3 regions of the Streptomyces sp. NPDC005784 genome follow, and region 1 is predicted to be linked to each of the others. Evidence: riboswitches for the same ligand, from Rfam matches in the RefSeq annotation. Region 1 holds a riboswitch; each other region holds the start of a gene.

Region 1 (10,295 bases):
GGCCGCCCGCTGCGGGAGCGGGTGTGGGCTGCGGCCGGGTCGCGGAGTAGCCCTTTGGAGGTGTCACCCGCACATCAGCTGTGCCCCTGCGCGCGACTGCCGGCAAGCCCTTCGGACCGGGTCAGTGCCGGGCGAACTGGACCCGCGTCGGTTGCACGGTGTCGGGGCGCAGCGCGATTCCGCTGACGGTCAGGCGTTCACCGTAGATGTCGGTGATCCTGATCGCGCCGCCGCATCCGCCGCCGTTGTCGGCGAGGAAGTAGTTGTAGTCGGTACGGGGCAGCTGCCGCCATCCGCTGGTGGTGCGAAGTTCGAGCCGGGCCACCGGATTCCGGTGGCCGATCACCTGGACCGCGCACCACCAGCGGCTGGACCCGGTCTTGTACCGGACCGCGATGGTGTCGGAGGTGCTGGGGCTCAGCAGCTTCCACGTGATCGGGATCCGTCCGGCCGTGGGATTCGCGAGTCGGGCGAACGCCTGTGCGCTGAGGTCGAGCTGCCCCGGGGCGCAACCCACCGGGCATTCATTGGTGATCCGGACAGTGACGGTCGCGCCGTCGGCCGCCCGGACAAGGACGTACGCCCCGCACGCCTTGGACGACTCGTAGTCGGCGTGGTTCATCGCCGCGGTCATGAGGTCGTCGCTCGGCCCGAAGGAACAGGCGCCGTCGCCGGTCCCGGCGTCGTAGGTGGTGGCCACTCCCCGGTAGCCGATCCCGGGGCGAATCCGTCCCGCCAACGACGCCGCCGTGGACACGGTCCCGGAAGTGTGCGAGGCCGACGGCCGCGCCGGTGCGGTGGTGGCATGGGCAGCAGCGGTCGGGGAAACCGTCGAGTTCGGCGACCGTATCGCCGTCGGGGACGCCGATCCGCCCGGAGCCCCCTGGTCAGGTGTCGCGGTCCCCCGGGAACCGGCGGCGGCCGAGGCCGCGCTGTGCCCGGCGTCGGCTTTGTGATCGGGGCGGAACGCCACGACAAGGGTGACGAGAGCACCCACCGCGATCAGTGCGATCGGGGTGACGGTCAACAGTCTGAGCCGGTGCCTGCGGCGCCGCGCGGCCTGCCTCGTTTCCTTCATGCGCATCCGTTCCGAGGTTCGAGCCGATGGTGTGTCCATCAGTGGCCGCGGGAAGCGAAAAGGTTGCCGCCCGATTCCGGCCCGCCCTGAGCCGGGTGAGAATCGCCGAAGGCCGCGACCAACCCCGTACGCCGACCGTCCCTGTGTGCCGTGGGCGGGTCATGTCTACTACGGAAGACCTGTTGGCGGGGTCATGTTGACCGTATGCGGCGGATCCGCTTCTGGCCCCAGGCCCGGCCCGGCGCCTCGATGCGACGATGGGTCAGCACGGACAGCGGCAGCAGCACGGCGAAGAACGCGGCTTCGAGTACGAGATCGTCCCGCCGGTACCGTCCGATCACGCTGTCGCTCACCGCGAGCAGGACCGGATGCACCAGGTAGACCGAGTAGCTGATCGTTCCCAGCCCGGTCAGTACGCGCGGGAACTTCCGGCGGCGCAATGCCAGACCGGCACCGAAGGTCAGCACGGCGAGGAGGAAGGCCGCGATCCAGCCGCGCCGTGCGAAATGCGCCGCGTCGCCGTGTCCGTACGCACTCCCCACGGCGCAGATCAGCACCACGACGGCCGTGCGGGCCGCGACCAGCCAGGTGCTCTCACCGCTTTCCGCCCGCTGGACGGCGGTGCCGAGGAACATCACGGCGAGGATCACCAGGCCTTCCCAGAGGGGAACGGTGCCGTTGAAGGCGACCAGGACCAGCGCCGGCACGCCTCCCACCACAGCCCCGGACATGCGCGGTCCGGACGACCCGGAACTCGCACAGCGGACGGCGATCACCAGGGCCGTCGAGGCGAGCGCGACCACTGGACCGGCGCCCACCGCGCCGGACAGCGCGGAGGGCGGAGGCACGAACCCCGCCGTCGCGCTCACGGCGGCCGGCACCCCAAGGGTGGCGGATGCCGAGCGCGGCCGCTGCCTCCGTGACCGTGAGCTGGTCCACGGCGATCAGCTCCATGACGGCCCGTTCGCCCTCGGGAAGCCGAGCGAGCGCGGCCAGGACACGTCGGCCGGGGCTCTCGGCGTCGAGCTTGTCCTCCAGACGGACGATGTCGTCGGCCTTCAGTAACCGTCGTGCGCGGAAGCGCAGATCGCGTTCGGCCTCCCGGGCGACCCGGCAGCGCTCCGAGGACACGACGTTGCGTGCGATGCCGTACAGCCAGGCCGTCTCGCTGCCGAGGCCCGGCCGGTACGTGTGGGCCGAGTCGAGGACGGCGAGGAAGATCTCGGCCGTCAGGTCGGCTGCGGTGTGCGGGTCGTCGACCCGCCGGGCCACGAAACGCGTCACGGCGTCGACATGGCGCCGGTAGAACGCTTCGAAGAGCCGCGGGTCACGTGCCGCAGCGGCGGGCCCACCCCGTGACCGTTCCGCGCCGTCCACAGGCGTCTCCTTCTTGTCGGAGGATCCTCGGCCCTCCTCGGCCTTCCTCGGCGGAGGCTTCCGGAGTGCTTCGAAGTCGCTTCACCTGTTCTTGGGCCGTAGCGCGAAAAGCGTTACGGACGGAATCCGAAGTGATGCCTGTATTCGGGCATGACGAAGGCCGGGTCCTGTGCCACAGGACCCGGAACTGGCTTTTCCGTAAGGGGAGTTCGGCAGCCGTCCGAGTAGTCAGCCGCCGTTCCGTGCCCGGGTGCCCGCCATGTTGGGTGTGCTGACGGGGGTCCTGGGAAGGAGGATCGCGGCGGTGAGTCCCAAGAGGCCGAGGACGGCGAGTGTGACCATGGCCGCCGCGTAGGAACGGGTGGTGAATTCGGCTACGAGGATGGTGCCGGCGACGGCGGTGCCCAGCGAGGAGCCGAGGTTCGACACACTGCGGGACAGGCCGGAGATCTCGCCCTGTTGGTCCTCGGGGAAGCTCGACTGGACGATGTTGACCGACGGGGTCAGCATCACGCCCAGGCCCAGTCCGACCAGGAGCAGCCCCGGAGCGAAGGCCCAGGGGCTCGAGAAGCTGTTGACCATGGCGATCAGGACGACGACGCCCGAGATCGTGACGACGAAGCCCGCGATGATCAGGGTGCGTTGGGGGCGGCGCTCGGCGAGACGTTCGGCGGCCAGGGAGGTCGCGAGCAGACCGAGGGTGGCGGCCGTGAAGATGACGCCGGTCGCGATGGCGTCGTAGCCGCGTACCACTTGGAGGAAGGCGGCCACGGTGAACGACGATCCCATGAGCAGCAGCCATTGGATGTTCTGGGTGATGAGGCCGAGGTTGGACGTGCGGTTGCGGAACAGGCTGGTGGACAGCAGCGGTTCCTTTCCCGCTGCCTCGCGGGCGCGTACGGAGCGGAAGAACAGCAGCAGCGTCAGCGCCCCGAGGACGAGCAGGGCGGTCATCAGCCAGACGTTGTTGTCGGCGGCCAGGATGCCCATGACGATGAGGACGAGGCCGGTGGCCGAGAGGACGGCTCCGACGGTGTCGAAGGGGCGTGTCGGATCCGGCGGCAGCGGGTCCTTGATGTGCCGGCTCAGCACGATGATCAGTGCGATGACGAGGGCCTGGAACACGAAGGCGGCCCGCCAGCTGATCCACGAGGTGATGAGCCCGCCGATGAGCGGGCCGGCCGCCGCGCCGATGCCGCCCAGCGCCATGATGACCCCGAAGGCTCGGGCGCGGGAGGTCATGTCCTGGAAGAGGAGCGTCGTGAGGATGTACACGGGCGGGATGAGCAGTGCTGTTCCGACGCCTTCGAGAATCGAGTTGCCGAGGATGAGGACACCCAGGCCGGGGGAGACGGCACTCAGCAGGGCGCCGATCCCGTACACCGTCAGCCCGGCAAGGAAGCAGCGCTTCCGGCCGTAGCGGTCCGTCAACTTGCCGCCGGGAATCATCAGCGCGGCCATCACGAGCAGGAAGACCGTGATCGCGACCTGCACGCCCTGCACGGTGGTGTCGAGGTCCTCGCTGATGTCGTTGATCATCACGTTCATGTTGGAGCCGGCGAAGCTGCAGATGAACTGGGCGAGGGCGAGTGGGGCGAGAACCCGGCGCTGCGCCACCGACGGCCGTCTCGACGGGCCTGTTTCAGCCATCGTCATTCCTTCTGGCCGCCGGACGTGTGGTGTGGGTGCCGCGCTCCTACGCTCATAGCCTGCGCCGAACGTCGGCGGACCGCACGTGGACGGGGGCAGACCGGTGGACCGTCTCGGTGATTGCTCCGTGTTCTGTGCGGTGGCCATGCGTTGGTTCCGCGGATGGGACAGAGTGTCGTCATGGGGCGCCTGTGGATGACGTGGTCGATCGACGGAGTCGGATCGGCCGGCCAGAACGTCGCCGACGTGGAAGCGGCCTGTCGTGCTCTGGTCGGCTCCGTCGAGCGGTCCCGGCGTGCCTTCGACGTGCCGGAGCCGTGGGAGGAGCTCCGTGAGTCCGCGCTGATCATCCAGGACCAGATCCTGGGCTCGGGGCGGGAGATCCTCGATCGGGGCCGGGAGTGGACCTCGACCCATAAGGGCGTGAGCATCATCCTGGTTCCGCGCGACTGAACGGCCCGGACGCCGGGCCCGGCGTCCGGTTCTCCGTTCAGCCATTCGTGCGAGGACCCCGCTCACCTGCCGGCCGGGCGCTCGGCCAGGCAGGAACCTCCCCTCTCGATTCCGCCGGAGCGTCAGGCGTCGGCAGCCACGGACACCACGGCGCTCCCGTCCCGGAAGGCCGAGTGGTCGCCCAGACGGCGTACGTAGTCCCGGAGCCGGGGATGCGAGCCGAGGATGTCGGACCGGCCCAGTCGGGTGAGCGCGACCCACACGTCCACGTCCGCAGCCGTGAGGTCTTCGCCCAACACATAGGGCTGCGCGGCGAGTTGGCAGTCCAGCAACTCCAGGGCGGCCGAGAGTTCCGAGGGCTGGGCGGACGGGGTGACGTCGCGCTCCAGCAGGTCGCGGAGGGCTTCGATGTCTGCGCTGAGGGCCGGAGGGCACAGCGCGGACGGGTGCCCCGTGGTGTGACCGGAGAGCAGCCCCGCGAGATCGCGGAGGATGTCCGGCGTGTGGTTGCTGACGATGCGTCCACTCCATCGGTCGCACAGCGCGGGCGCCGTCAGCGGTCCGTCGTAGTGGTGCTCGGTGGCCTCGTAGGCGCGGCGCAGCGAGGCGAAGGCGTCGGGTGTCCCGGCGGGGGGTGCCAGGAGGGTGGTGGCGAGCGAGTCCCTCAGGCCGAGCAGGTCGAGGGTGATCGCGATGCGCAGCGAGAGCGGACAACTCTCCGACAGATACAGCTCGTAGCGGTGCGGCGCCGGGTAGAAGCCGCCGGCCAGGCCTACGCCGATACGGCTGTGGACGCTGTGGGGGAGCGCGGGCGGTGTCGCCGCCACCTTGAGGCGAAGGTCCGAGGGGAACGGGATCTGGTCACAGGGGCGCGAGTTGGCTGTACCTGAAGTCCGCGAAGCTGTCTCGGGCATGACTCTCCCTTGGGGAACGAGGAAGCCACCGCCGCCTTGTGGGCACCAGCGGCCGAATGCGGATTGACTGCGCTTGTCGCACCGGTCCGGATCGAACGGACCGGTCACGAATCAGTAGGCGCTGGAGACACGCAACAGATCGATGTGCAGGCGTCTCGTCAAACCGTTCCTGGGCAATTCCCACCGGTCCCGACTCCAGGGCTCGCGAGACGCGAGACCACGCTTGCTCCGCCGCATCGGCGGAACCCGGTCGTCACCCGGGGCACCCCGTCGCGGTGGAAGGGTTGCCTGTCAGCGGGCCGGGGCCGATGACCACAGGAGCGGGGCGAACCCGCACCGTGGGCGCTGACAATCGTGACCGTCCAGGCCAGTCTCGACGCGCCCTGAGCTGCCGTCAAGAAGGCCGCACGCGCGGTCTCACCTGGTGGTCACCCGCATTGACATTCTTTTCGGGGCGGGCCTAACGTGCGGCCCACAACGAGATGCCTCAGGGCCGGAGAAGTGATGGTGACGGCGATGCACGCAGCTGACGGGACGGCCGCATGGCGGCGCCTCGGCCGCGATGTGCTGTGCGCCGACCGCTCCGTGGACCTGCTGCGCGTCAACAGCGCGCTGTGTACGGGCACGTGTCGCCCCCTCTGCCAGGGCTGACGGCTCTTCTTCTGAATCTCTGACGACCACCGCTGTCGCGGTGTGCCCCTTCTCCGTCCAGCCCCCGTTCCACATGCACCCGTGCGTCGATCCGCGCTGAGCCGTTCCGGCTCCGCGTCATGCCGCCGCTCGCCGTGGTCCGGGGTGTCCGCATCCGCTGGAGCTCTCCATGAGTCAATCTCCCGGCGCAGCTGTGTCCTCCGGATCAGCGCCGCTCGCCGAGGCGATCCCCCGTACCGACGTCCCTGCCGTACCCAAGCCTCTGGCGGCTCAGCGGGTTCTTCCGCTCCGGCGTCCCGGCCGCTGGATCGTCACGGCCGTGGTGCTCGTACTGGTCGCCCAGATCGCCCACGGTCTGGTGACCAATTCCTTCTACCAGTGGGACCGTTTCCAGTACTGGTTCCTTCGCCCGACCATCCTCGACGGCCTGGTCATCACGCTTGAAGTCGCCTTCTACAGCGCGGTGTTGGGCTTGCTGGGCGGGATCCTGCTCGCGTTGGCCAGGCTCTCCCCGAGCCCGGTGCTGCGCGCGGTGAGCTGGGTCTACACCTGGCTGTTCCGCTCGGTACCGCTCATCGTGGTCCTGCTGTTCCTCTACAACTTCAGCGCGTTGTACCAGACGTTGAGCGTCGGCGTGCCGTTCGGCCCGGCCTTCTTCACCTTCGACGAGTCCCACCTGGCCACCGACATGGCCGTCGCCGTCGTCGGACTGAGCCTGAACGAAGCGGCGTACGCCTCCGAAGTGGTGCGCGGCGGCCTCCTCTCCGTCGACCAGGGGCAGCACGAAGCGGCCTCCGCCCTGGGCCTGCCGAAGCGGTACCAGTTCGCGAAGATCGTCTTCCCGCAGGCGCTGCGCTCCATCACCCCTAATTACGTCAACCAGTTGATCGGCCTGATCAAGGGCACCTCACTGGTCTTCTACGTCTCCCTGCTGGACCTGTTCGGCTCCGTGCAGAGCATGGGCAGTACCTATCCCGGCGACATCGTGCCGCTGCTCCTCGTGGCCACCGCCTGGTATCTGATCCTCACCAGCGTCGTGTCCGTCATCCAGTTCTACGTCGAGCGGCACTACTCACGGGGCGCGCTGCGCACCCTGCCGCCGACCCCGTTGCAGAAGGTACGGAACGGTCTGCGCGACGTGCGCGACCGGGTCCGGAGGGAGACGGCGATATGAGCGGCGAAACGCGTCGGACGACGGTGAAGACCAGGACGGATCCGGAGGATCAGGCGACGGGGACGGCTCCGGCGGCCGAGGTCATCGGAGCGCTCGGGATCCAGCCGGCCGCGGTCGAGGTGCACGACGTGCACAAGTGGTACGGCGCCCACCAGGTCCTGCAGAGCGTGGAGTTGACCGTCCGGCCCGGAGAGGTCACGGTCATCCTCGGACCCTCCGGATCCGGCAAGTCCACCCTCCTGCGGGTCATCAACCATCTGGAGAAGCCCGAGATCGGCCATGTGAGCCTGAACGGCGAGCTCATCGGCGTCCGCAGGCACGGCGAGCGCCTGAAGGAACTGAGCGAGCGCGTCATCCTGGGCCAGCGCAGCCGCATCGGGTTCGTCTTCCAGAACTTCAACCTCTTCCCTCATCTGACCGTGCTGGACAACGTGGCCGCGGCTCCGGTGGCGACCGGGAAACTGTCCAAGCCCGAGGCCCAGCGGCTGGCCCGCGATCTGCTCGCCCGCGTGGGGCTGGCCGACAAGTCCAGCGCCTATCCGAGGCAGTTGTCGGGCGGTCAGCAGCAGCGGGTGGCCATCGCCCGCGCCCTCGCCCTGCGACCGGGGGTCATCCTCTTCGACGAACCGACCTCGGCGCTCGACCCCGAACTGGTCGGCGAGGTGCTCACCGTCATCAAGGACCTGGCCAGCAGCGGCACCACCCTCGTCATCGTCACCCACGAGATCGGATTCGCCCGTGAGATCGCCGACCGGGTCGTCTTCATGGACGGCGGCCGGATCGTCGAACAGGGCCCGCCGACGCAGGTGTTGGACCATCCACAGCAGGAGCGCACCAGGGACTTCCTGAGCAAGGTCCTCTGACCCGCACGCCGACGGCGAACAGCGAGGCACCGGTCGCCACCGACCCGCGCCCGCGGCACACGTTCGGCGATGCAACTCGCACCGGGGACCCCGGAACTTGCCATCCGCCGTGCGCCGTCGCGCACATCCACCCGATTTCGCGGCCCGCCGGGACCGCGCCCCCACACCCGCACCGCACACACCCGACAAGGACAGCCATGCGCACCCTCCCCCTGAACAGCAGAATGCTTCGCGGCGTCACCGCCACCGCGGCCGTCGCCTCCCTCGCCGCCGGGCTCGCCGCCTGCGGGGGTGACAGCGACGCCGCCACCACGACCGGCGCCGCCGGCACGGTCACTGTGGGACAGCTGTCCAACGGGGCCGCCAAGCCGACCGCACTCAAGGTCACGGAGGTGAAGTCGATCAGCGCCGAGCTTCCCGCGTCGGTGAGCAAGAGCGGCAAGCTGGAGATAGGCGTGGGCGCCCTGCCCGAAGGCTTCCCGCCGCTGGCGTACGTCGGCGAGGACCAGAAGACCCTCACCGGCGCCGAGCCCGACTTCGGCCGTCTGATCGCCGCCGTCCTCGGCCTCAAGCCCGAGCTTCGGAACTCCACTTGGGAGAACATGTTCGTCGGTGTCGACAGCGGCAAGGTCGACGTGGCCTTCGCCAACATCACCGACACCGAGGAGCGCAAGAGGAAGTACGACTTCGCCTCCTACCGCAAGGACAACGTCGGCTTCGAGGTGCTCAAGAAGAGCACCTGGAACTTCGACGGCAACTACGAGAACCTCGCCGGGAAGACCGTCGCCGTCGACAACGGCACCAACCAGGAGAAGATCCTCCTGGAGTGGCAGGCGAAGCTGAAGAAGGAGGGCAAGACCCTCACCGTCAAGAACTACGCCAGCAAGAACGCCGTCAGCCTGGCACTGACCGGCGGCAAGATCGATGTCTACTTCGCCGCCAACCCGGGCGTCGCCTACCACATCACGCAGACCGCCAAGTCGCCCAACCCGACCCGCAGCGCGGGCACGTTCTCCGGGGCCGGTGGCACGCTCCAGGGCCTGATCGCGGCGACCACCAAGAAGGACAGCGGGCTGGCCAAGCCCATCGCCGACGCGATCAACCACCTGATCAAGAACGGTCAGTACGCCAAGTGGCTCGCCGCCTACAACCTCTCCAACGAGGCCGTCGACACCTCCCAGGTCAACCCGCCCGGCCTGCCGCTCGACAACTCCTGAACCAGCGCCCACCTCAGCGGACTCCGCCGCGCCGTGGCGGAGTCCCAGGGGCGCGTCCGGCCGCGTTCCAGATACGGAGAACCCGCACCGCCATGTCCACCAGCGTCCACCCCGCACTCTCTCCGAGCCCGACCGCACCGCACATCCTCGACAACGCGGCGTGGGCCGCGCTGACCGGTCCGCACGCCCACCTCGCCGAGCGCGTCGGCCGGGCCGCCCGCTATCCCACGGACGTGTCCCCGTTCGCCGCCCTCGACGACCCCGCCGACCCCCGCTCGTGGGACGACCTGGCCGCACTCGTCGGTCCGGGCGTGGTCACCCCGGTCACCGCGGTCCAGGCCGTGCCCGAGGGCTGGACGGTCGAACAGAGCGGTGACGGGGTCCAGTTGATCGCCACCACGCTGCACTCCGAGCCCGCGCCCGAAGCGGTACGGCTCGGCCCCGCCGACGTGCCCGAGATCCTCGACCTGATCGCCCTGACCCGGCCGGGCCCCTTCCTGTCCCGTACCGTCGAACTCGGCTCGTACCTGGGCATCCGGGAGGGCGGTCGCCTGATCGCCCTGGCCGGCGAACGCCTGCGCCCGCCGGGCTGGACCGAGATCAGCGCGGTGTGCACCCATCCCGGCCACCGCGGCCGGGGCCTCGCCACACGCCTGGTCCGCGCGGTCGCGGCGGGCATCAGGGAACGCGGCGACATCCCCTTCCTGCACGCCGCCGCCGACAACACGAACGCGATCCGGCTCTACGAGTCGATCGGGTTCACCCTGCGCCGGCGGACGCGGTTCGTGCTCGTCCGCACGCCCGACGGCGAACAGGCCGCGTACGAGAGGCAAGAAGAAGCGTGGCAGCCGGAAGAAAGGGCATAGCCGCGTGGTTGTGCTTGTCCAGGACCGCGTGGCGCCCGTTCGGGTACCCGCC
Region 2 (10,295 bases), on a different contig from region 1:
TTGTCGGAGAAGAGCAGCGCGAGCGAGGGGTCGAGGCCGCCGGAGCGGTACTGCGCCCCGGCGAGCGAACCCAGCGCGTCCCGCATGGTGTTGACGCGCTCCTGCTGCCGGGCGATCTCGTCCTGTGCCGTGCCGATCTGCTTGCGCAGCGCGTCGCCGCGCTCGTCGGCCTTGTCGTACGCCTCGGTGGCCTTCTCCGCCTGGGTGAAGAGGCGGTCCACCTCGGCCCGGGTGTCGTCCTGCGGTGCCGCGGAGGCGGGCAGGGCGCCGAGTGCGGCGGCCGCCGCGGACATCACGCAGGCGGCGACACCGAAGGCGCCGGCGCCCCGGTCGAAGCCGGTCGGTGCAAGGCGGCGATGGAACCCCACGGGTAGCCGCTCTCCCTTCCGCTGACGGTCCCCCGCCGTCGGGGGATCGCGCCAGACAGTAGTCGCGCGACTACGCACCGGCCAAAGACTCCCGCGGGCACACAAAGTGACGCCCCGCCGGAGACGCAGGTCACCGACGGGGCGTGAGGTCAGCGGGAGTTGTCGCAATTCGCCCGTTTGGGCGGAGCGGCAGGGGCTCCCTGCGGGCGGCGGGCGGCGGACGTTCGTTCCGGACCGCCCGTCCGGATCAGATCCGGACGCCGAACTGGAAGGGCATGTTGGCGATCGACTCGTAACGGACGACCGCGCCGGTGTGCGGGGCGTGCAGCACCTGGCCGTTGCCGGCGTAGAGGCCGACGTGGTGCTGGTCGCCGTAGAAGATGACCAGGTCGCCGACCTGCAGATCGCTCTGCGAGTAGATGCGGGTGCCGGCGTTGGCCTGGGCCTCCGAGGTGCGCGGTATGGTCACGCCGGCCTGGGCGTAGGCCCAGGAGGTGAGGCCCGAGCAGTCGAAGGAGCTGGGGCCGGAGGCGCCGTAGACGTACGGCGATCCGATCACGCTCTGGGCGGCGGCGAACGCGGCGCCTGCGCGGCCCGAGGCGGCCTTGGTGTTGCCGAGGTCGACGCGCTCGCTGGCGCGGGTCGCCCGGTCCTGCTCCTGGGACGCCAGCGCCGCCTTCTCCTGCGCCGTCAGCGAGTTCAGGAGCTTCTGGGCGTCGCCCAGCTTGCTCTGGACTTCCTTCTTCTTCTTGGCGAGCTCGGCCCGGGTGTCGGCGAGGTCCTTGAGCTTCGCGGAGGCCTCGGCACGCTGCTGGGCGAGCGAACGCTGCTTCTCCTGGACCTTCTTGAGCGACCCGACCTGCTGGGCGCTCAGCTGGTCCATGGCCGAGGCCTTGTCCAGGAAGTCGTCCGGGTTCGAGGAGAGGAAGAGCGCCACGGAGGGGTCGATGCCGCCGGTGCGGTACTGGGCGCTGGCCATCGAACCGAGGCCGTCGCGCAGGTCGTTGAGCTCCTGCTGACCGCGGGCGACGTTGTCCTGGAGAGCGCCGATCTGCTTCTGCAGCTTCTGCTGCTTCTCCTTGGCACCGTCGAGCTTCTCAGTGGCCTGCTCGGCCTCCTGATAGAGCTTGTCGACCTTGGTCTTGACCTCGTCCTTGTTGGGCTTCTCGGACGGCGCGGCATTGGCGGCGTTGGCGCTGAGGACAACGGCTGCAGCGGCGGCGGTGGTGAGCACGGTCACACGGGTGCGGCTCGGCTGCTTGGGTCGACGGTGGGACGCCACGAAGGCGAGCTCCTTCTTCCTCCAGCCGCCTGCCGAGAACGCCGACGGGCGGTGCCCCTCCACCGTCACTCCTCATGAGTGATCACCCTAGTTGGAGGTTCGAGGCATGACCCTAGTGACCTTCTTGTGATCAGTTCAAATCCAAACCTGAAAATTCTTTGTCACCGAGCGCATTCTTTGCAATCAACTCACCTGCAGTGATACCCGCTTGACACTACGTCGCGTGAAGGTCCGACTAATTCGGGCATCAGACCCAGAGGTTGCGCATGGTGCGTAGGTGACTCATGCGACTTAGGGCACGGAACGCCGCCCACGCGAAACCCGCGGTCAGGAGCGGAAGATGACGCCCCCAAAGACGCGCGAAAGGCGTACGAAAGGGGGCATGAGTGAGCGTGAGGCAACACAAGGGAGAAAAGGAATGAAAGGGATTGCTCAGCCGCGTGAGAAGCGCTTGAGGAGCACCACGGACGCAACCGGCCGCGCACCCGCCTTGGCGATGCCGTCGGCCACCTCACGGTCGGTCGAGACGACGATGACCGGCCGGCCGGGCGGTTCGGCCCGCACCAGCTGCCGGATCAGCTCGTCCGCCGTGACCCCGGGCTTGGAGAACAGCACCCGCACCCCGCGCGGCGGCGCGAGCAGCACCGGCGCGGCCAGCTCGGCCCCGTCGAAGACACAGGTGACCTCGGCGCCGGTCTGCGCGGCCAGCTGCGAGAGCTGCCCGAGCAGCCTCAGCCGCTGCTTCTCCAGCGGCATCTGGGGATAGCCGGTCTTGGTGACGTTGTAGCCGTCGACGACCAGGTGCGCCTGGGGCAGCGCGAGCAACTGGTCCAGGATCGCGGGGTCGTTCTCGGACAGCGCGCGGGTGGCGATGTCCTTCGGCGTCATCCGCCCCGGTTCGACCGCCTCCACGGTCTCCGCGGGCCGGACGGAGAGGGGAGGCAACGCCAGTTCCCGGCGCAGGCCCTGGGCCGCGTCCAGCACGGTGTCGAGCAGCAGCCGCACGCGCATGTCCTCGACACTGCGCCCCTCGCGGGCCGCCTTGCGGGTGGCCTCCAGGGCGGCCTCGGCCTCCGAGAGGCGCCCCTTGAGCCGCCGGGTCTCGCTCACGGCGGCGGACACCTGGGCCTGGCTCTCCGCCTTCGCCGCGTCCGTCTCGGCCTGGAGCTTGCGCAGGGCCGCCTCGCCGCGCTTGACGTCGCTGAGGGCGCTGCGCAGCTTGCGGTGAAGCGATTCCGCTTCTTTCCTGGCCGATTCCATTTCCGTGCGCAGCCGTTCGGTCTCGGCCCGTGTCTGCCCGCGGGCCTCGGCGAGTTCCGTGCGCAGCCGCTCCAGCTCGGCGCGGTTCTCCTCGTCGGCGCGCTCGGCGTCCGCCCGCAGGGCCTCCTCGCCCGCGGCGGTCACCAGCTTCACCCAGCCCGCGGGACGCAGCACATAGGCCGCGGCCGCCACGTCCAGCGGATCCGCGGCCGGAGGCGGCGCGCCCGAGTCGAGAACTGCGACGAGCTCCGGCTGGGCCTCTCTCAGCTTCTCGGCGATGCGCTGTCTGAACAGCGGGTCCGTCTCCAGCGCCGCGGCCATGGCGTTGCCGGCGAACTTGGCCCGCCGGTTCGGCGCGAATCGGGCGTACTGCCTCAACTGGGCGGGAAGTTCGGCCATGGTCAGCCCGCCGAAGCCGTCCGAGACGATCTGCACGACACGTCGGCGCACTCCGTCGGGCAGCGGACGGTCGAGCACCTCGGCGGTGCCGTCGTCCGGCTCCCCGCCTGTGGTCTCCACCATCCGTTCACCCCAATATCCGTGCGGGGCCCGCTCCGTCAGGAGCCGGCGCCCGGCCTGTCCACGAGTTCGACCTGATCCACCGCGTTGCACCAGCGGCACCGCACCGACTCGATGGTCTCACTGACCACCTCGCGCTCCTCGACCTTCGGCTCACCGGCCAGGTCGAGGTGTACGTACTCGACGACCTTCGAGGAGCGGGTGACGTCGAAACGCGTGAGGTTGCCGCAGAGGGCGCAGCGCCAGCGGGTCTTGGCGTCGGGCAGGGGAACTGTCATAGGGCGGTCGCTTTCCTTCTAGTGTCCGTCCGGCACCGGTCTCCCGGTGCATCTGGCTCGTAACCCTACGGCCTGGCGGGTACTCGACGCTCGGCTGTCCGCGGCGGCGAGGCGGTCTGTGCGCATCGGTGTGGTTACGTCATGCTCTGCACCATGATCGGCAATTGGAGTGCGGCGTTCGGCAGGGCGCTGCGGGGTCAGTCGGCGCCGGTGACGTACGGGCTGATCGTCCTGTGCTGTCTGATCTTCGTGATCGGTCCCGCCTCGGGCCTCGATCCCGCGTACGGCACCGGGGACGAACTGCTGGTCGCCCAGCGGGCGTACTTCCGCCGCTGGGGCGTGGTCCCGGCCGATCTGTTCGGCGGGGCCCCGCGCGAGGCGCTCACCCCCGCCACCGCCCTGTTCATCCACGGCAGCTGGCTCCATCTCCTGGGCAACATGCTCTTCTTCTACGTCTTCGGGCTGATGGCCGAGGAACGCATGGGCCATCTGGAGTTCGCCCTCTTCTACCTGGGCTGCGGATATCTGGCCCTGCTCGGCTACGCCGCCGCCAACGCCACCTCGCAGCAGTCCCTGGTCGGGGCCTCCGGGGCGATCTCCGCGGTGCTCGGCGCGTTCCTGTACCTGTTCCCCAAGGCCCGGGTGACCAGTCTCTTCCCGTTCCTGTTCTTCCTGCCGCTGCGGTTCCCGGCCTGGGTGGTGCTGCCGTTCTGGTTCACCCTGCAGTGGCTGGCGGCGGGCCGCAGCGCCTCGGGCCCCGGGGTCGCCTATCTGGCCCACCTCGTGGGCTTCTCCCTGGGTTTCGTCTACGCGTGGGCCCGGTTCCGCCGCCGTACGGCCGTCGTGCCCGCTCCGGGGCCGCTTCCGGGGCCCCCGGCGGATCAGCCGGGTCAGCTGGACCGCGAGTAGGGTGAGATCCCCAGCAGCGGCCCCCTAGGGAGAGAACCAGCCGTGATCACCGCGATCGTCCTCATCAAGACCAGCGTGGACCGGATCCCCGAGATCGCCGAGTCGATCGCGTCGCTGGAGAGCGTCAGCGAGGTCTTCTCCGTCACCGGCACCTACGACCTGATCGCGATGGTCCGGGTCAAGGCCCACGACGACCTCGCGGACGTCATTCCCGGCAAGATCAGCAAGATCCCGGGCGTCGAGGCGACGGACACGCACGTGGCGTTCCGTACGTACTCCCAGCACGACCTGGAGGCGGCGTTCGCGATCGGCCTCGACTCCTGACCGACGGCAACACCGCCTCCGGGCACGCTCGGTGCGTCAGACCGCCGGGACGCAGCGGCCGCCCTCGGTGCGGTACTGCCAGCGCGCGCCGTCCCTGACGAGCTCGCGCACCGCGCGGACGAACCGCTCGACGTGCTCGTCGGGGGTACCGGCCCCGAAGCTGACGCGGATGGCGTTGAGGGACTTCTCGCCCGGGGCCGCCTCGGGAGCGCCGCACTCCCCCTGGGTCTCCGGGTCGCTGCCGAGCAGCGTGCGGACCAGCGGGTGGGCGCAGAAGAGGCCGTCGCGGACGCCGATGCCGTACTCGGCGGAGAGCGCGGCCGCGAAGTGCGAGCTGTTCCAGCCCTCGACGACGAAGGAGATGACGCCGACCCGCGGGGCGTCGTCACCGAAGAGCGACAGGACCCGGACCTCCGGGACCTCGGCGAGGCCCGCGCGGACGGTGCGGATCAGGTGCTGCTCACGGGCGACGAGGTTGTCGAAGCCCTCCTCGGTGAGCGCCTTGCAGGCCGACGCGATCGAGTAGGCGCCGATGACGTTCGGCGAGCCGGCCTCGTGCCGGGCGGCACTGTCGTGCCACTCCACGTCCACGCCGCCGTCCGTACGCCGGGTGACCTTGCGGCTGGCGCCGCCGCCCGCGAGGTAGGGCTCGGCGGCGAGCAGCCAGTCGGAGCGGCCCGCGAGGACACCGGAGCCGAAGGGCGCGTACAGCTTGTGCCCGGAGAAGGCGACCCAGTCGACGTCGAGGTCCTGGACCGACACCGGGTGGTGCGGGGCGAGCTGCGCGGCATCGAGGACGATACGGGCGCCGTGGGCGTGCGCGGCGGCGGCCAGCTCCCGCACCGGCCACAGCTCCCCGGTGACGTTCGAGGCGCCGGTGACGCAGACCAGGGCCGGTCCGTACGGGTCGCGGGCGGCGAGGGCCTGCTCCAGGGTGGCGACGGCCTCGCCCGGGGTGCGCGGGGCGTTCAGGTAGGTCACCCGGGCGTCGCGCCAGGGCAGCAGCGAGGCGTGGTGCTCGGTCTCGAAGACGAAGACCTGGCAGTCGGCCGGGAGCGCGGCGGCGAGCAGGTTGAGCGAGTCGGTCGTGGAGCGGGTGAAGACCACCTGGTCGCCGGCGCGGCAGTCGAGGAACTCCTCGACGGTCCTGCGGGCGTTCTCGAAGAGGTCGGTGGACAGCTGCGAGAGGTAGCCGGCGCCCCGGTGGACGCTGCCGTAGTACGGCGCGTACGCGGCCACGTCGTCCCACACCCGCTGCAGGGCGGGCGCGCTGGCGGCGTAGTCGAGGGCCGCGTAGGTCACCTCGCCGCCGGTCACGAGCGGGACGGTGACATCCCGGCCCAGAACGGCCAGAGGGGCACAAACGGACTGGTCGGCGGCAACGGTGGAGACAGACATGGCGAGCTCCTGTGAGAGGCAGGCGGGATCACCGCGCGAGCCGGCCGCCCGGAGGCAGGGCTCAGCGCAGGAAAGGGTGAAAAGGGTGTGCGGGGGCGGGGCTCTACGCCCTATCGCATTCGCTTGCTCACAGAAGGCTCCCTCGAACGACCAGGACCCCTGGTTGCATCCGCCCGGAGGGCGGGAGGGGTCCGCGCTTGCCGTAGGCCTCGCTGCCTACGACCTGGTCTTCACCCGGGGCACCCCGCCACGGACGGAGGGTTGCCGGACAGCCGGCCGGGGCCTGATGGCTGTCACTCATGACCTGGTACAGCATCTTGCCAGAGGATCTTCCACGCGCAAGGCGCAGTCCGGATTCTGGACTGCGCCCTGCTCCGTGTCACCGGTGGATCAGGCGTTGCTGGCGGCCACCCAGCGGTCCAGGGTGCGCTTCGCGGCGCCGGAGTCGATCGCCTCGGCCGCCTTCTCCATTCCGTCGCGGAGCTGGTCCGCGAGCGACGCGCCGGTCGGCGACAGGGCCACCAGGGCCGCCGCCGAGTTCAGCAGGACCGCGTCCCGTACGGGCCCCTTCTCGCCGTCCAGCACGCGCCGGGCGACCTCCGCGTTGTACGAGGCGTCGGCGCCGCGCAGGGCCTCCACCGGGACGATGTCGAGCCCGACGTCGCGCGGGTCGAAGCGCTCCTCGGTGACCAGGCCGTCGCGGACCACCCAGACGTGGGAGCCGGCGGTGGTGGTCAGCTCGTCGAGGCCGTCGTCGCCGCGGAAGACCAGCGAGGAGTTGCCTCGCTCGGCGAACACTCCGGCCACGATCGGCGCCATACGGGGGTCGGCGACCCCGACCGCCTGGGCCTTCACCCGTGCCGGGTTCGTCAGCGGGCCGAGCACGTTGAAGGTCGTCCGGATGCCCAACTGGCCGCGTGCCGCCGCCACATGACGCAGCGCCGGGTGGAACTTCACGGCGAAGCAGAAGGTGATCCCGGCCTCCTCGGCCACCTCGGCGACCCGCTTCACCGTGAGCTGGAGATTGACGCCGAGCTTCTCCAGGACGTCCGACGAGCCGGACGCGGAGGACGCGGCCCGGTTGCCGTGCTTGACGACCTTGGCGCCGGTGCCGGCCACCACGATCGAGGACATCGTGGAGATGTTGACGGTCTTCGCGCCGTCGCCGCCCGTTCCGACGATGTCGACGGTGTGTCCGGGCACCTCGATCACATTGGCGTGCTCGTACATCGCCCGGACGAGTCCGGTGATCTCCTGGACGGTCTCGCCCTTGGCCCGCAGGGCCACCACGAACCCGGCGATCTGCGCGTCCGTCGCCTCTCCGCGCATGATGCGGTCCATCGCCCAGGCCGTGTCGTCCGCGCTCTGGTCGCGGCCCTCGAGCAGGCCGTTCAGTACCGCCGGCCAGGAACGGCCCGCCGCGGTGTCGCCTCCAGCGGGGTTCACAGCGCTCATGGTCGCTCCTGGGTTCGTAGGTCACACGGTGGTCGGTGACACGGTCGTAGGTGACGCGGAGTGGATCACCCCGCACCACGGGGTGAGTCCACCCTATCCAGCCCGGGAGACGGCAAAGAGCCCCGTCCATTGCCTGGACGGGGCTCCTGCCGTGGCGAACAGCCGGGGATCAGTGGTGGCCGTGGCCGCTCGTGATCTCCTTGTACTCCTCGACGGTGGGCTTGGGGATCTGGTTGTCCTCCCCGTAGAAGCCCTGGCTCATCTTGGCGCGCAGCTTCTTCGCGCCCGAGACCTTGCGCTCGACACCGTTCTCGTCGACCGTCGGGCCGATCTCGGCCGGCTTGTACTGGTCGTGCGCGGTGAGCGTGTGCAGCGCGTCCTGGCTGAGCGGCTCGTGGACCTCGATGAACTCACCGTGCGGCAGACGCTTGATGATGCCCGACTCGCGGCCGTGCAGCACCTTGTCCCGGTCCCTGCGCTGGAGGCCGAGGCAGATCCGCTTGGTGGCGATGAAGGTGAGCACCGGCACGACGAAGAAGGCGATGCGCACGAACCAGGTGATCGAGTTGATCGCCAGGTGGAAGTGCGTGGCCCAGATGTCGTTGCCGCCGCCGACGAGCAGCACGAAGTACCAGCTGATCCAGGCGGCACCGAACGCGGTCCGGGTCGGGACGTTGCGCGGGCGGTCCAGGATGTGGTGCTCGCGCTTGTCGCCGGTGACCCAGGACTCGATGAACGGGTAGACCGCGATCGCGACCAGGACCAGCGGGAAGATCACCAGCGGGATGAACACGCCCAGGACGAGCGTGTGACCCCAGAGGTTGATCTCCCAGCCCGGCATGACACGGATCAGGCCTTCGGAGAAGCCCATGTACCAGTCGGGCTGGGCACCCGTGGACACCATGTCCGGACGGTACGGACCCATCGCCCAGATCGGGTTGATCGAGGCGATCGCCGCGATGGCCGCGATGACACCGAAGACCAGGAAGAAGAAGCCTCCGGCCTTCGCCATGTAAACGGGCAGCAGCGGCATGCCGACGACGTTGTTGTTCGTCTTGCCGGGACCCGCGTATTGCGTGTGCTTGTGGTAGAAGACCAGGATCAGGTGGCCCACCACCAGACCGAGCATGATGCCCGGCAGCAGCAGCACGTGCACCGAGTAGAAGCGGGCCACGAAGTCGCCGCCCGGGAACTCGCCGCCGAACAGGAAGAACGACAGGTACGTGCCCACGATCGGCACGGACAGGACCGCGCCTTCCATGAAGCGGACACCGGTGCCGGAGAGCAGGTCGTCCGGGAGCGAGTAACCGGTGAAGCCGGTGAACATGCCGAGGACGAACAGCAGGAATCCGAAGACCCAGTTGACCTCACGCGGCTTGCGGAACGCACCCGTGAAGAACACGCGCATCATGTGCACGAACATGCCGGCGAGGAAGACCAGCGCCGCCCAGTGGTGGATCTGCCGGATCAGCAGACCACCGCGCACATCGAAGGAGATGTGCATGGTCGAGTTGAACGCCTCGGACATCAACTGGCCCTGCAGCGGGATGTAACTGCCGTGGTACTCCACCTCGTTCATCGACGGGTGGAAGAACAGGGTCAGGTACACACCCGTGAGGATGATGATGATGAAGCTGTAGAGGCAGATCTCACCCAGCATGAACGACCAGTGGTCGGGGAAGATCTTGCGCATGTTGGACTTGGCCAGGGAGTAGATCCCCAGACGGCCGTCGGCCCAGTCGGCGACCCGCTCACCGGCGGGCGCCTTCTCGCGCGAGGAGCGCGAGTCGGAGGTGGTGGTAGTGCTCATCCGCGCTCCCAGAATGCAGGACCGACGGGCACCTCGAAGTCGCTGAGCGCTTCGAGGTAACCCTCAGCGTTCACACCGATGCGCAGCTGCGGCAGGGCATGACCGGCCGGGCCGAAGATGACTCGGGCGCCGTCGGAGAGGTCGAAGGTGGACTGGTGGCACGGGCACAGCGCGTGGTGCGTCTGCTGCTCGTACAGGGAGATCGGGCAGCCGACGTGGGTGCAGATCTTCGAGAAGGCCACGATGCCGTCGTAGGACCACTCGAGTTCCTGCTTGTCCTTGATGTTGTCCGGCTGGAGCCGGATGATCATCAGGGCCGACTTGGCGATCTCCTTCTGGAAGTCCTCGTCGGACACCTCCAGGCCCTCGGGCTTGGCGAAGGTGAGCGAACCGACGGCCACGTCCGAGGGACGCAGCGGCTCGTTCGTGTTCATGTTGACGAGGAGCTTGCCCTTGGACCACAGCGTGTGGCGCAGCTTCGTGCCGGGCAGCGGGCCGAGGTCGCGCAGCAGCATGACGCCGGAGAGCGGGAACAGTGCCAGCGCGCCGAACATCGTGTTGCGGATCAGCTTGCGGCGGCCGAGCGCGGACTCCTTGGCACCCTGCTTGAAGTCGGCCAGGACCTTGGCCTTGACCTCGGGCTCCGCCTCGATCGCGTGACGCTCGTCGGCGATCTCCACGTCGGACATCAG
Region 3 (10,295 bases), on a different contig from region 1:
GAACTGCCGGGGTTCCTCGACCGGATCGGCGCCTGGCAGGGCACCTGGATCGAGGAGAAGGGCCGTGCGGTCGCCGTGCACACGCGCCGCGCCGAGGACCCCCAGGCCGCCTTCGAGGCGCTCCGGGAGCCGCTGGCCGAACTGGCCGCCCGGCACGGCCTGATCGTCGAGCCGGGCCGCATGGTCCTGGAGCTGCGCCCGCCGGGCATGGACAAGGGCGTGGCCCTCATGGAGTACGTCCGGGAGGTCGGCGCCGAAGCGGTCCTCTACGCGGGCGACGACCTGGGCGACCTGCCCGCCTTCGCCGCCGTCGACAAGCTCCGCTCCGACGGCGTACCCGGACTTCTGGTGTGCAGTGGCAGTTCCGAGGTCGGCGAACTCGCCGAACGCGCCGACCTGGTGGTGGACGGCCCCGCCGGAGTCGTCCACCTGCTCGCCGCTCTCGCGGCCCGCCTCACCTGACCCGGCCGCTCGCCGCCTGAGCGGGCGGGTGGGCCGCAAACTGGTTTCGCCCCTCCGCCCCTACCCGTCCCGCCCCTGGGGGCTCCGCCCCCGGACCCCCGCTCCTCAAACGCCGGAGGGGCTGAAATTTCCCCGGCCGGGGCTGAAAATCGCAGCCGCAGCCGCAGCCGCAGCCGCAGCCGCAGCCGCAGCCGCAGCCGCAGCCGGGATCCAGCCGGAGGGGCTGGACGGTGCTCAGGTCTCCAGTGCCTGGAGCTGGTCCAGGAACCACTGGGCCGGCGGCAGGGCGGTGGCCGCGGCGGCCAGCCGCTTGGTGCGCTCGGCCCGTTCGCCCGGCTGCATGACGAGTGCCTCGTGCAGCGCCCGGGCCGTACCGATCACGTCGTACGGGTTCACGGAGATCGCGTCCTCGCCCAGCTCCTCGTACGCCCCGGCCTCCCGGGAGAGCACCAGCACACAGCCCTCGTCGGAGACGACCGGGACCTCCTTGGCGACGAGGTTCATGCCGTCCCTGATGGGGTTGACGAGGGCGACGTCGGCCAGTCGGTACGCGGCGAGCGAGCGCGCGAAGTCGTCCTTCACGTGCAGCACCACCGGGGTCCAACCCGGCGTCCCGTACTGGGAGTTGATCTCGTCGGCGACACGCTGCACCTCGGCCGTGTAGTCCCGGTACACCGCGAGGTCCTGCCGCGAGGGATAGGCGAACGCCACGTGGACGACCCGCTCGCGCCACTCCGGGTGCTCGTCGAGGAGCTGCCGGTACGCCAGCATTCCGCGCACGATGTTCTTGGACAGTTCGGTCCGGTCGACGCGCACGACGGTCCTGCGGCCCTCGCCGATCTCCTCGCGCAGCGCGGCCATCCGCTCCTCGACGTCCGCCCGGTGCGAGCGCTCGCGCAGGAACTCGGCGTCCGCGCCGAGGCCGTGCACGCCGACGCGGGTCCGGCGGGGCGGGCCGCCGTCCAGGTGCTCGACCGCCCGCGGCTCCTCCGAGGGCGGGGTCACGCGGTAGCGCTCGGGGTCGATCTCGCCCGCGCAGCGCATGAAGGCCGTCGCCCACCGCCAGGTCAGGAACGCCAGCCGGTCGGCGCCGAGCATGCCGTCCAGCAACTCCGCGCGGATGTCGTCGGGGAGCATCCGGAAGTAGTCCTCGGGCGCCCATGGGGTGTGGGAGAAGTGACCGATGCGCAGGTCGGGGCGCAGCTCGCGGAGCATGCCCGGCACCAGGCACAGGTGGTAGTCCTGGACCAGCACGGAGGCGCCCTCTGCGGCCTCCTCGGCCAGCGCCTCGGCGAAGGCACGGTTGTAGGTCCGGTACGACGCCCACTGGCGCCGGAACTCCGCGTCGAAGACCGGCTCCAGCGGGGTCTGGTAGAGCATGTGGTGGACGAACCACAGCACGGAGTTGGCGATGCCGTTGTACGCGTCGGCGTGCACCTCGGCGTCGATGGCCAGCATCCGTACGCCGTCCTCGCCGACTCCGCGCCGTACGGCCTCCCGGTCGCCGTCGCCGAGGGCCGAGCACACCCATAGGGCGCCCGCGTCCGGCCCGATCGCCGAGAGTCCCGAGACGAGGCCGCCACCGCCGCGCCGGGCGTGCAGCGAGTCGTCCTCCCGTACCTCGTAGGTGATCGGGCCGCGGTTGGACGCGACCAGAATCCGGTGGGCACCGTGCGTTGAAGCCATGCCTCGAAACCTAGCCCCGTCTCGAAACGCTCAAACGTTCCCTTCGGCCGTATGCGATCGCGCGGCCGGTCGGGCTGGTCTACGCGGCCCTGCGCCGCTGGTACTCGGAGATTTCGGTCATCGGTGGCCTTTCCTCCGTGTCCACCGAGTACGTGCGCGGCTGGAAACCGTCCCGGCCGCGCTCGAACTGGGTGAGGGCGGGGCGGATCAGGTGGCCGCGCGCCAGCCGGAGCTGCGCGGTGCGGTAGATCGCGGCGGCCATCCGGCCCAGCGCCTGGCCGTCCTGGTGGCGGTGCTTGCGGACGCCGACGTCGACCTGGGCGAGGGCGTCCAGGCCCACCAGGTGCAGGGCGTCGACGAGCATGCCCAGTTCGACGCCGTAGCCGACGGGGAACGGGAGCTGTTCGAGCAGCGAGCGGCGGGCCGCGTACTCGCCGCCGAGCGGCTGGACGAAGCCCGCGAGCTGCGGCCAGTGCATGTTCAGCAGGGGGCGGGCCATCAGCTCGGTGACCCGGCCGCCCTGGCCGGTGGCGCCGCCCAGCGGACGGTCGTACATGGCCTTGACCAGATCGACGCCGGGATCGGTGAGCAACGGGCCCACGATTCCGGAGACGAAGTCGGACGAGAACTCCTTGAGGTCCGCGTCGATGAAACAGACGATGTCCCCGCTCGTCACGAGCAGCGACCGCCACAGCACCTCGCCCTTGCCGGGCACGGCCGGAATCCGCGGGAGGATGTCGTCGCGGTGCACGACACGCGCGCCCGCGGCGGCGGCGACCGCCGAGGTACGGTCCGTCGAGCCCGAGTCGATGACGACGATCTCGTCGACGAGGGGCACCTGCTGCATCAGGTCGTGGCGGATGATCGCGACGATCTCGCCGACCGTCTCCTCCTCGTTGAGCGCGGGCAGCACGACACTGACCGTCGACCCGGTGATGCGTTTCGCGGCCATGAGCCGGTGGAGGGGGCGGTCGGTCACGGACCAGGAGCGTGTGCTCAGCCAGCTTTCGACTTCTTTCAGCACGGTCTGCGGCTCCTCACTGTCTGATCACACGCTCTCATCGGCGTGCCCGCTGCGGCCAGCGGCAGATCGATTGCCGTCGTCTCGCGGTTCGGACGACTATCTCAACTGTCCTGGCCTTCGGTTACAGTCTTGAACAACGCGGATGACCATCGCATGTCCTGGATCGTCGGCACGTATCGCGTTCAACAGTTCAACAATCAAATACCGCTCATCCAGAGGGGCAGAGGGATACGGCCCGATGAAGCCCCGGCAACCCTCCAGCCGGTCTCGTACCGATCGATGTCGATCGCGTCGCGAGGCTCCCGGCTCGGGAAGGTGCCAAATCCGTCTCACGGCGAAGTGCGTCGTGAGGAAGATGAGGAAAGGGCCTCGCCTCCATGGCTGCGCAGACAGATGCAAGTACCACGAACTCCGTGAGCTCCGCCGATGCGGTGGACCTCGGCCCGGCCGCGGCGCTTTCCTGCCGCGAGTGCGGACAGCGCGTCCCGCTGGGCCCGGTCTTCGCCTGCGAGGAGTGTTTCGGCCCGCTGGAGATCGCCTACGACTTCTCGGCCTACGAGACCGAAGAACTCCGGAAGCGCATCGAAGCGGGACCCACGAACATCTGGCGCTACGCGCCCCTCCTGCCCGTCCCCGCGGACGTGGCGGACAAGCCGAACATCAACCCGGGCTGGACCAAGCTCGTCCAGGCGGACAACCTGGCCCGCGAGCTCGGCGTCGACGCCGGAAAGCTCTTCGTCAAGGACGACTCCGGCAACCCGACGCACTCCTTCAAGGACCGCGTCGTCGCCCAGGCCATCGAAGCGGCCCGCGCCTTCGGCTTCACCACCCTCTCCTGCTCCTCCACCGGCAACCTCGCCGGTGCCGTGGGCGCCGCGGCGGCCCGCGCCGGCTTCCGCTCGTGCGTGTTCATCCCGCACGACCTGGAGCAGGGCAAGGTCGTCATGGCCGCGGTCTACGGCGGCGAGCTCATCGGCATCGAGGGCAACTACGACGACGTGAACCGCTTCTGCTCGGAGCTGATCGGCGACCCGGCCGGCGAGGGCTGGGGCTTCGTCAACGTCAACCTGCGGCCGTACTACGCCGAGGGCTCCAAGACGCTGGCGTACGAGATCTGCGAGCAGCTCGGGTGGAAGCTGCCGGACCAGCTCGTCGTGCCGATCGCCTCCGGCTCCCAGCTCACGAAGGTCGACAAGGGTCTGCAGGAGCTGATCAAGCTCGGACTCGTCGAGGACAAGCCGTACAAGATCTTCGGCGCCCAGGCCGAGGGCTGCTCCCCGGTGTCCGTCGCCTACAAGGCCGGCCACGACGTCGTACGGCCGCAGAAGCCGGACACCATCGCCAAGTCGCTCGCCATCGGCAACCCCGCGGACGGGCCGTACGTGCTCGACATCGCGCGGCGCACCGGCGGTGCGGTGGAGGACGTGAACGACGAGCAGATCGTCGACGCGATCAAGCTGCTCGCGCGCACCGAGGGCATCTTCGCGGAGACGGCCGGCGGCGTGACCGTCGGCGTCACCCGCAAGCTGATCGAGAACGGTCTCCTCGACCCGACCCTCACCACGGTCGTTCTGAACACCGGCGACGGCCTCAAGACCCTGGACGCGGTGGCCTCGGACACCGGACTGACCGCGACCATCCGTCCGAACCTCGACTCCTTCCGAGAGGCTGGCCTCGCATCATGAGCGTCAACGTCCGCATCCCCACCATCCTGCGCACCTACACCGGTGGTGCCGCCGAGGTGACGGCAGAGGGTACGACCCTCGCCGAGGTCATCACCGACCTGGAGAAGAACCACACGGGCATCGCCGCGCGCGTCCTGGACGACCAGGGCAAGCTGCGCCGCTTCGTCAACGTGTACGTCAACGACGACGACGTTCGGTTCGAGCAGGGTCTGGAGACGGCGACCCCGGACGGTGTGGGCGTCTCGATCATTCCGGCCGTCGCCGGCGGCTGATCGTTACCCTCGGTAATGCCGAACACGCTGAGTTCATAGAATTGCCCCTTCCGTGAGAGAAACGGAGGGGGCAATTCTGCATGGTTGAGCGCGCTACAGTTGGGGAAGCGACTTCGATTTCGATGTTGGTTTCATGCCGGACGCATATGAGTACCCGTTCGGCGGCCGACAAGAAGTAGCCAAACTGCCTCCCCTTTATGGGCCGTTTATGGCATTTACGGGGCCCGACTTGCCCCGGATCCTTGCGGATTCTCCGCATATCATTGATCAGCCATGCCCAGAATTCTCGTCCGATTGACCTGTTGCAGACGGCAGTTGGACAGATACATTCAGCCGCGGTCGACGCGTTCCGGCGCACACCCCCAACCGTTTGGGGGGTGAGGTCTGACCCGGATCCGCGAAGTGTGGATCTGTGCAAGGGCCAGTAATAGGGGAGTTAGGCATGGCTCAGGGCACCGTCAAGTGGTTCAACGCGGAGAAGGGGTACGGCTTCATCGCGGTCGACGGTGGTGCGGACGTCTTCGTGCACTACAGCGCGATTCAGATGGACGGCTACCGCACCCTTGAAGAGGGTCAGCGAGTGGAGTTCGAAATCTCGCAGGGCCAGAAGGGTCCGCAGGCGGACATGGTCAAACTCGCCGTCTAGTCCGGGCGCGAACGGCCACCGACGCACTCACGCCGAGGGGCCCGCATCCCACCAGGGATGCGGGCCCCTCGTGCGTCCCCGGCGGTCTTACCCTCTCTCGTGCGCGCCCGCGCGCCCGCGAGCGCCCCCGTGCGGGGCCTACGCCCAGCACCCGTGTGGAGGCTGCTCGTGGGGCCCGTTTTCAGGAGAGGCGTTTGCGCCGGCCCGTCACCCGACCGCCACCCCTCAACGAGCTCGCTTCGCGAGCACACCTTGCACTCGACGGGGTCGAGTGCTAATCATTGGCGTTAGCACTCTCCCAGTGAGAGTGACAGAACTTGGATCGGGCCAGTGAGGCCCGCGGGCCTGTGGGGCAAGGAACCACAAGGCTTGCAGGCCGTCCGTCGCGGGCGCGGGCACGATCCGGAGAAATCCACCCCGTCCGGGAGGACCACTTCACATGGCCAAGATCATCGCGTTCGACGAGGAGGCACGGCGCGGTCTCGAGCGCGGGATGAACCAGCTCGCCGACGCCGTCAAGGTCACCCTTGGCCCCAAGGGCCGCAACGTCGTCCTCGAGAAGAAGTGGGGCGCGCCCACGATCACCAACGATGGTGTTTCCATCGCCAAGGAGATCGAGCTCGAGGACCCGTACGAGAAGATCGGCGCCGAGCTGGTCAAGGAAGTCGCCAAGAAGACGGACGACGTCGCCGGCGACGGTACGACCACGGCGACCGTGCTGGCCCAGGCGCTCGTGCGCGAGGGTCTGCGCAACGTCGCCGCCGGCGCCAACCCGATGGCTCTCAAGCGCGGTATCGAGAAGGCCGTCGAGGCCGTCTCCGGTGCCCTCCTTGAGCAGGCCAAGGATGTCGAGACCAAGGAGCAGATCGCTTCCACGGCCTCCATCTCCGCCGCCGACACCCAGATCGGCGAGCTCATCGCCGAGGCGATGGACAAGGTCGGCAAGGAAGGCGTCATCACCGTCGAGGAGTCCCAGACCTTCGGTCTGGAGCTGGAGCTCACCGAGGGTATGCGCTTCGACAAGGGCTACATCTCGGCGTACTTCGCCACCGACATGGAGCGTATGGAGGCCGTCCTCGACGACCCGTACATCCTGATCGCGAACTCCAAGATCGCGAACGTCAAGGACCTGCTCCCGCTCCTCGAGAAGGTCATGCAGGGCGGCAAGCCGCTGCTGATCATCGCCGAGGACGTCGAGGGCGAGGCTCTGTCGACCCTGGTCGTCAACAAGATCCGTGGCACCTTCAAGTCCGTCGCCGTCAAGGCTCCGGGCTTCGGTGACCGCCGCAAGGCCATGCTCGGCGACATCGCCATCCTCACGGGCGGCGAGGTCATCTCCGAGGAGGTCGGCCTCAAGCTGGAGAACGCGGGTCTGGACCTGCTGGGCCGTGCCCGCAAGGTCGTCATCACCAAGGACGAGACCACGATCGTCGACGGCTCCGGCTCTGCCGACCAGGTCGCCGGCCGGGTCAACCAGATCCGTGCCGAGATCGAGAACTCGGACTCGGACTACGACCGCGAGAAGCTCCAGGAGCGTCTGGCGAAGCTGGCCGGCGGCGTGGCCGTCATCAAGGCCGGTGCCGCCACCGAGGTCGAGCTCAAGGAGCGCAAGCACCGCATCGAGGACGCCGTTCGCAACGCGAAGGCGGCCGTCGAGGAGGGCATCGTCGCCGGTGGTGGCGTGGCCCTGCTCCAGGCTTCCTCGGTCTTCGAGAAGCTCGAGCTCACGGGTGACGAGGCGACCGGCGCCAACGCCGTGCGTCTCGCCCTGGAGGCCCCGCTCAAGCAGATCGCCGTCAACGGTGGTCTCGAGGGTGGCGTCATCGTCGAGAAGGTGCGCAACCTGCCCGTCGGCCACGGCCTGAACGCCGCGACCGGTGAGTACGTCGACATGATCGCCGAAGGCATCATCGACCCGGCGAAGGTGACCCGCTCTGCTCTGCAGAACGCCGCCTCCATCGCCGCGCTGTTCCTGACCACCGAGGCCGTCATCGCCGACAAGCCGGAGAAGGCCTCCGCGGCCGCTCCGGGCGGCATGCCGGGCGGTGACATGGACTTCTGATCGACCCCGGTCGATCATCGTCCTGACGTTCCGAGGGCGGCACCTCCCGCGAGGGGGGTGCCGCCCTCGGGCGTTCCCCGTACTTCCCGCTCTCCGTGCGCTCCGCGTCTTCCGTGGGTCTTCCGTGAGCGTGGTCCGGATCACAGCGGCAGGTTCCGGGACGGCGGAATGCCGTGCCCGGTGCGGCGGTTGACGCTGAAGAGCAGTTGATGCATGTGCACATACCGCACGGAATCTCCTGCCTCGCCGACCACTCGACGTCATACCGACCACCTGTTCGAGGAGCCCCCACGTGACCGCTGACGCCGCGTCCCGCGCAGCCGAGATCCTTTCCCGTCCCGTCTCGATCAACGGCCTGACCGTCCCGAACCGGATCGCCATGGCCCCGATGACCCGGATGTTCTCGCCGGGCGGTGTGCCGGGGGAGAACGTCGTCGGCTACTACTCCCGCCGCGCCGCCGCGGGCGTGGGCCTCATCGTGACCGAGGGAACGTACGTCGGCCACGACTCGGCCGGACAGAGCAACGACGTGCCGCGCTTCCACGGCGAGGACCAGCTGGCCGGCTGGACGAAGGTCGCCGACGCCGTGCACGCGGCGGGCGGCACGATCGTCCCGCAGCTCTGGCACATCGGCATGGTCCGCAAGGCGGGCGAGCCGCCCTTCGCGGACGCTCCGGCCGTCGGCCCCTCCGGCCTCTACAAGGAGGGCGCCGAGGTCACCGGCAAGAGCATGACCCAGCAGGACCTCGACGACGTCATCGAGGCGTTCGCCAAGGCCGCCGCCGACGCCGAGCGCATCGGCTTCGACGGTGTCGAACTGCACGGCGCCCACGGCTACCTGCTCGACCAGTTCCACTGGGCGGGCACCAACCGGCGCGAGGACGCGTACGGCGGCGACCCGGTGGCCCGTACGAAGTTCTCGGCGGAGATCGTCGCCGCGGTGCGCGCGGCGGTCTCGCCCGAGTTCCCGGTCATCTTCCGCTACTCGCAGTGGAAGCAGCAGGCCTACGACGCCCGGATCGCCGAGACCCCGGAGGAGCTGGAGGCGATCCTCGCCCCGCTCGCCGCGGCCGGTGTGGACTCCTTCCACGCCTCCACGCGCCGCTACTGGGTGCCCGAGTTCGACGGTTCCGACCTCAACCTCGCCGGCTGGACGAAGAAGCTGACGGGCAAGCCCTCCATCACCGTCGGCTCGGTCGGCCTGGACGGCGACTTCATCAAGGCCTTCGCGGGCGAGGGCTCCCCGGTCAAGGGCATCGACGACCTCCTCGACCGCATGGAGCGCGACGAGTTCGACCTCGTCGCCGTCGGCCGCGCGCTGCTCCAGGACCCCGAGTGGGCCGCGAAGGTCCTGGGCGGCCGTTTCGACGACCTGGCCCCGTACGACGCGGCGGCGCTGGGTTCGCTCAGCTGACCTGAGCGGACTCGCTGACCTGCTGTCCCGGAGGGACGGTGCCCGCTGCGACGCGGGCGCCGTCCCTTTTCCGGTCAGCCGGTCGCGCCGAGGTGACCGACGAAGGTGCCCCAGGCGGCGGCCCCGAAGGTGATCACCGGCCCGAGCGGATTCTTGGAGTCCCGGACGGGGACGAGGGTGGGGTGACCGTCGGCGACTTCGAGGCAGTCGCCGCCGTCACCGGCGCTGTACGTCGACTTGCGCCAGCGAGCGACTTCGAGGCAGTTGCCGCCCTCGCCCCCGCTGTAACTGGACTTGTACCAGGTGGCGGTGGTCAGGTCGTTCTCACGGGTGTTGGTCTCCATGCTCGTAATCCTGCGCCACGGATTCGATCAGGGCCAGGGACTCTTGCGGGGAGAGGGCCGCAGCCTGGAGGAGGTTGAAGGTGAGGCTGTGCCGGGCGACTGTTGCTGGATCGTCCAGCAGCTTCCCCATGTCCGGCCCTTCGACGAACGACAGCGGTGGTGCGTCCTCGAACTCCATTAGCTTCAACGGGCCGGTCATCGATGCGTGCGCCCCGGAACTGAACGGCAGCACCTGAACGATGATCCGGTGCCGTCGAGCCAAGCCGGTGATGTGCTGGAGGGCTCCTGACATCACCGGACCGCCGCCGACTTCACGCCGGAGTACGGCTTCGTCCAGAACCACCCACAACAGCGGCGTTGTTGGATCGTCGATGAGATGAGCGCGTTCGAGTCGGGCCAGCACCAGTGCCTCGATCTCGCTGTCGGGCACGGTCGGCTTGTACGCGCGGAAGATCTCCTCCGCGTACCCGCGGGTCTGCAACAGCCCGGGAACCAGCAGTGTTGCGTACTCCCTGATCGCCGTAGCGATCGCCTCCGCCTCCGCCGCCTCGGCGAAGTGGTCCGGGTACTTGGACCTGGCCAGCGCCCGGCAATTGCGCTCGAAGAACCCGTTCGTCCCCAGGATCTCGTCTATCTGGACGGCGTATTCGAGCTGCAACCGCCGCGTCCCCGACTCCAGTTGACCGATGAACGAACCGCT

What was found. A riboswitch is a leader RNA that binds a small molecule or an ion and turns the genes downstream of it on or off. The one in region 1 is predicted to bind S-adenosylmethionine.
Region 2: it holds a riboswitch for S-adenosylmethionine, as region 1 does, so the genes downstream of both, ACFYR3_RS02210 (aminotransferase class V-fold PLP-dependent enzyme) here and ACFYR3_RS15925 (putative leader peptide) in region 1, are expected to answer to the same signal.
Region 3: it holds a riboswitch for S-adenosylmethionine, as region 1 does, so the genes downstream of both, thrC (threonine synthase) here and ACFYR3_RS15925 (putative leader peptide) in region 1, are expected to answer to the same signal.

The regions. Positions count from the first base shown of each region.
Region 1 covers NZ_JBIAIQ010000008.1:71,321-81,615, reverse strand. Annotated here, with positions in the region: gene ACFYR3_RS15960 (PP2C family protein-serine/threonine phosphatase) at 1-50, shown strand, start outside; gene ACFYR3_RS15955 (expansin EXLX1 family cellulose-binding protein) at 122-1,084, opposite strand; gene ACFYR3_RS15950 (acyltransferase family protein) at 1,270-1,809, opposite strand; partial or broken gene ACFYR3_RS15945 (RNA polymerase sigma factor) at 1,970-2,455, opposite strand; gene ACFYR3_RS15940 (MFS transporter) at 2,684-4,105, opposite strand; gene ACFYR3_RS15935 (hypothetical protein) at 4,286-4,558, shown strand; gene ACFYR3_RS15930 (glutathione S-transferase C-terminal domain-containing protein) at 4,681-5,472, opposite strand; gene ACFYR3_RS15925 (putative leader peptide) at 5,584-5,709, opposite strand; SAM riboswitch class IV at 5,687-5,832, opposite strand; gene ACFYR3_RS15920 (hypothetical protein) at 5,989-6,123, shown strand; gene ACFYR3_RS15915 (amino acid ABC transporter permease) at 6,293-7,297, shown strand; gene ACFYR3_RS15910 (amino acid ABC transporter ATP-binding protein) at 7,396-8,160, shown strand; gene ACFYR3_RS15905 (transporter substrate-binding domain-containing protein) at 8,358-9,377, shown strand; gene ACFYR3_RS15900 (GNAT family N-acetyltransferase) at 9,470-10,243, shown strand.
Region 2 covers NZ_JBIAIQ010000001.1:497,574-507,868, forward strand. Annotated here, with positions in the region: gene ACFYR3_RS02180 (NlpC/P60 family protein) at 1-368, opposite strand, end outside; gene ACFYR3_RS02185 (NlpC/P60 family protein) at 616-1,650, opposite strand; gene ACFYR3_RS02190 (NYN domain-containing protein) at 2,083-3,432, opposite strand; gene ACFYR3_RS02195 (hypothetical protein) at 3,468-3,707, opposite strand; gene ACFYR3_RS02200 (rhomboid family intramembrane serine protease) at 3,861-4,616, shown strand; gene ACFYR3_RS02205 (Lrp/AsnC ligand binding domain-containing protein) at 4,659-4,940, shown strand; gene ACFYR3_RS02210 (aminotransferase class V-fold PLP-dependent enzyme) at 4,977-6,338, opposite strand; SAM riboswitch class IV at 6,527-6,643, opposite strand; gene trpD (anthranilate phosphoribosyltransferase) at 6,729-7,793, opposite strand; gene ACFYR3_RS02220 (cytochrome bc complex cytochrome b subunit) at 7,963-9,603, opposite strand; gene ACFYR3_RS02225 (Rieske 2Fe-2S domain-containing protein) at 9,600-10,295, opposite strand, start outside.
Region 3 covers NZ_JBIAIQ010000019.1:9,951-20,245, reverse strand. Annotated here, with positions in the region: gene otsB (trehalose-phosphatase) at 1-462, shown strand, start outside; gene ACFYR3_RS26805 (trehalose-6-phosphate synthase) at 697-2,148, opposite strand; gene ACFYR3_RS26800 (glucosyl-3-phosphoglycerate synthase) at 2,228-3,172, opposite strand; SAM riboswitch class I at 3,378-3,534, shown strand; gene thrC (threonine synthase) at 3,550-4,857, shown strand; gene ACFYR3_RS26790 (MoaD/ThiS family protein) at 4,854-5,129, shown strand; gene ACFYR3_RS26785 (cold-shock protein) at 5,572-5,775, shown strand; gene groL (chaperonin GroEL) at 6,215-7,837, shown strand; gene ACFYR3_RS26775 (NADH:flavin oxidoreductase) at 8,130-9,251, shown strand; gene ACFYR3_RS26770 (DUF397 domain-containing protein) at 9,326-9,595, opposite strand; gene ACFYR3_RS26765 (helix-turn-helix domain-containing protein) at 9,576-10,295, opposite strand, start outside.